Regions from separate parts of the Pseudoalteromonas sp. A757 genome, predicted to be linked through region 1. Evidence: predicted binding sites of a transcription regulator. Region 1 holds the regulator's gene; the other holds the start of a gene.
The links. The regulator sigma-54, encoded in region 1, starts transcription at its own class of promoters, with help from an activator protein. The targets are predictions, from matches to a motif close to GTTGGCACGNNNNTNGNNT.

Region 1 (2,207 bases):
AAGTCGTCCATGAGGAATAGCAATGCCTTTACCAATCCCAGTGCTACCTAATTTCTCTCGCGCCATTAAAGCGTCCAAGATAGCATGCTGACTGGTATTTGGAATTTGACTATGAGCCAGTTCGCTGATGTATTCTAAAATACGTTTTTTGCTATTAAAAAGGACCGCAGCTTTACTGCAGTCCTTGTTCACTAATTCACTTAATTTCATCTTAGTGTCGAGTGAGCTTCTCTTTGTGTTTAATAACTTGACGATCTAGCTTGTTGATAAGGCCATCAATTGCGGCATACATATCTTGATGCTCTGTTGATGCAAATAGTTCGCCGCCGTTTACGTGTAATGTTGCTTCTGCTTTTTGTACTAGCTTCTCGACATCTAGGATCACATGCACGTTATTGATATGATCAAAGTGCCTTTCTAGCTTCGCAAACTTGTTGGTGACATAGTCTCTTAATGAGTCAGTAATTTCTACATGGCGACCAGTTAGATTTAGTTGCATAAGCATTTTTCCTTCTTGGGTTTTACGTCTTATATCAAACTTTTACGCTGATTTGACGGTGGAATGGCCAGGGATTCACGATATTTTGCAATCGTGCGTCTCGCTACCTTAATTCCTTGCTCAGCTAAGATATCTGCAATTTTGCTGTCACTCAATGGCTTCGCGGTATTTTCTGCAGCTATCAGCTTTTTGATAAGTGCCCTAATTGCTGTGGAAGAGCACTCACCTCCATTTTCTGTACTTACATGGCTAGAGAAGAAATACTTCAGCTCAAATATTCCCCGAGGTGTATGCATATATTTTTGTGTTGTCACACGGGAAATTGTGGACTCATGCATCTCAACCATTTCAGCAACATCATTTAGCACCATAGGGCGCATTGCTTCGGGGCCATGTTCAAAGAATGCCTGTTGTTGTTGCACAATGCAATTGGTAACTTTTAATAAAGTATCATTTCGGCTTTCTAAGCTTTTAATAAACCATTTTGCTTCTTGTAAATGAGAGCGAATAAACTGACTATCCGTACTGGATTTCGCCGTTCTAGACATCGCAGCGTAGTGATCGTTTACTCTTATTTTAGGCATAGCATCAGGGTTTAGCTCTACGACCCAACGACCTTTTACTTTTTTCACCGATACATCAGGGATCACATACTCAGGTTCTTCATGAATAATGCTTGCCGCAGGCTTTGGGTTAAGACTATGAATTAGCGTCATCACCTCTTTGAGATCGGCTTCTTTAAGGCGCGTTTTCTTAGCCAAAGTTCGATAGTCACGGCTGGCAAGCAAATCAATATGCTCTGTCAGGATCATTTTCGTTTCGGCAATCCATGGCGTATCTGGGGCGAATTGGTTTAGCTGAATACATAAGCATTCTTGTAAACTACGCGCAGCGATACCAACAGGGTCAAAAAGCTGAATACGTTTGAGTACGGCTTCGACTTCATCTAGCTCAATAGGCTCTTCGCTATCTTCGTCATTAATGCTCTCTAAAATGTCTTCGCAAGAGAGTGTTAAAATGCCTGACAGGTCGACCGCTTCAATAATCGCAATCGCAATAGCTCTATCTGTTGGACTAAATGGAGTCAACTCAAGTTGCCACATGAGATAATCATGGAGAGATTCAGAGGTTTCCCCTTGATAAACATTATCGTCATCAGGGAGTGGACCTGAGCTGGCGGCTGGAGCTGCGCTCATATACTCGTCCCAAGTGACATCCATGGCGAGATCATCGCTCACCGTGTCTTTGCTCATGGCGGTATCTGAGTCTATCTCATAGTCACTAACCGATGCTTCATCGCCTGAATTTTGATTATCTTCAGTGCTGCTCTTTTCTTGGCCGTGTTGGTCAGCATTTTCGCCGTCAGTATTATCACCTTCTTCCACTTCCAATAATGGATTGCTGTCTAATGCTTCTTGTATTTCCTGTTGCAGATCCAATGTACTAAGCTGCAGCAAGCGAATAGCTTGTTGCAGTTGTGGAGTCATTGTAAGTTGCTGCCCCATGCGCAGCTGTAATGATTGCCTCATGTATCTCTAACAATCCTTTTTAACAGTTATTAATACTACGTCTTAACTATAGCTTGAATTGTTCGCCTAGGTAGACATCTCTTACGGTTTGATCTGCCAAAACATGTTCTGGCGTGCCTGCAGCGATTAACTCACCATGTGAAACGATGTAGGCCTTTTCACATACGTCTAGTGTTTCT
Region 2 (2,207 bases), on a different contig from region 1:
CAGAAGCACTGCATACCTCGGTCAATGCTTTAAAAATCCCCCACATTGCTTCTCCAATATGTGCGCATGTGAGCGTTAGCATCGGTGCGGCTCATATTGAAACTCATTGTAGCAGTGAGCTTGGTGAACTAATAAAAATGGCTGATAATGCTCTTGCTGTTGCACAGAAACAACAAAGTACGGTATTTATTAATGCATTATAACCATCTAAAGTCATATGCAGGGGCAAGTGCGCATCTGTATTCGAACAAGAAGTGCACCGCATAAAGCTTGGCTATGCTCGTGCTTTATAGACCTTTAACCGATATTTAGTGCCTTTTAGTGCGGTGTTAGGCTTATTCTATGAACATACAACGTAAGATAATTTGGGTGGATTGCATAGCGGCCATATCCGTGGGATTAATCGTATTGCTTTTCCACTCAATGATTGGTGCGATCTACCATATACCTGAACAAACCATTATCTTTATCGCAGTATCAAATCTGTTGTATGGCTGGTACTCATTTAGCCTTGCCATTCAAAAGTCGAGGAGCATAAAACGTTTGCAGCTTTTGGTGTTCGGCAATCTTTTTTGGGCGTTAGTCTGTGTTGGAGTGGTTGTTCAGTATTTTAACGTTGCAAGTCTAATTGGTATTGCTTTTATTGTTTGTGAAGCTATGTTTGTCATCATGCTTGCCTATTTCGAGTGGAAGTATAGATATGAGCTTGTATCAAAGGACGGCTCAGCTTAATAGGCTGGTTTATTAAAATTTGGCAGGGTTTCGTTTTTAACTTATGAAGATGACGGGAAAATAAGGAGCTCGCCGCACAACTGCACGCGAGTTTACCCACCGTCCTTGGTGCGATAAAGTCTTACTGAATTTGTTTTAGTGCGTTGTCGCCAAAGCCAATCAATTGGTTGTTTTTGAATACCAATGGCGTGCACTCATCTTTTGTTACTTTGCCGTCCGAGTGTTTGCTGTTAGTCGCATAGTACAGCACTTGATAGTTGTCGCCGTCTTTTGACACCAACTCGCTAAAGTCAGGGGTTGCAAACATGTCTTTTACTGATGAGTAAGATGCGCCCATTTCAAGGTTGGCAATCTTTTCACGATTTTTACGCTGTTTATGTTCCCAGTTAGATGAATTGTATTCAGAAGCCCAACCGTGCTCTACTTCACCGTCGGATACAGCAACGATACAGCCTGATAATAGAGTAGAGCTAAGCGCAGCCACTAACATTAATTTTTTCATTGTTGTTTTCCTTTTTAATTTTGTTGCTGAGCAAATAATGCAAACAGCCATTTATTTTTGCTTGAATTATCACAAGGGTTGCAAACTCTTTGCCAACTAATAAAGTCTATAAATATCAATTTGTTGTTGGTTTTTAATCAGTTCTTGGTTGATAATTTTCACTAACATTTAGCGAGAACACTCACTAAAGCAACAACCTAGACCACTTGGTTTCTCGTTGTGCCGGCCACAAAACTTTCAATATTAATGGCAATTTCGCCGACTAAACGTTCGATGGCCTCTTTACTTGCCCACGCCGTATGCGGTGTCAAAAGCAAGTTCTCACCTAGGTATTGAACGAGTGGATTGCATGCTTGTGCCGGCTCTTGTGTGAGGACATCCACAGCAGCCCCTGCTATTTGCTTGTTAGTTAGTGCATCCACCAACGCTTGCTCGTTGACTATTCCGCCTCTTGCGGTGTTGATAAGATAAGCATGATTTGGAAGTAGGGCGAACTCAGCGCTCGTAATCAGGTTTTCAGTCTCAGCGGTAAGTGGGCAGTGAATAGATACAATATCCGCAATACGCAGTGCTTCTTCAAAAGCCACGCGTCCTGCTCTAACCTTGGTTACACCTCTACGTTCAGCGATAATTACTTGAGCCCAAATGCTTGCGCGACTTTTGCGACGGCTTCTCCTAATGTTCCGTGGCCTATGATCACAAAATTTTTGCCCGAAATTTCGTTGATGCTGTAGTCCAAGCGACAAAACATGTCACTTTGTTGCCAAAGTCCTGCTTGGCAGTCTTGCTGATAACGATGAATATTTGTCATTAAGTTACCAAGCATAGTAAAGGTGTGCTGCACCACAGAGGGAGTTGAGTAACCTGCCACATTAGTGACCGTAATTTGATGGGCTTTTGCGGCTGCTAAATCGATGTTGTTTACGCCTGTGGCCGCAACACAAATAAGTTGTAATTGCGGTAACGCCGCGAT

Region 2: the regulator sigma-54 is predicted to act here: its motif matches at 1,313-1,331, upstream of DRB05_RS20215 (DUF3192 domain-containing protein).

What each region holds. Positions count from the first base shown of each region.
Region 1 is NZ_QNQN01000071.1:42,180-44,386, forward strand. Features, by position in the region: gene ptsN (PTS IIA-like nitrogen regulatory protein PtsN) at 1-210, opposite strand, end outside; gene hpf (ribosome hibernation promoting factor) at 212-499, opposite strand; gene DRB05_RS14445 (RNA polymerase factor sigma-54) at 529-2,028, opposite strand; gene lptB (LPS export ABC transporter ATP-binding protein) at 2,075-2,207, opposite strand, start outside.
Region 2 is NZ_QNQN01000074.1:150,475-152,681, reverse strand. Features, by position in the region: gene DRB05_RS20225 (diguanylate cyclase) at 1-203, shown strand, start outside; gene DRB05_RS20220 (hypothetical protein) at 343-732, shown strand; gene DRB05_RS20215 (DUF3192 domain-containing protein) at 854-1,234, opposite strand; partial or broken gene DRB05_RS20210 (D-2-hydroxyacid dehydrogenase) at 1,432-2,207, opposite strand, start outside.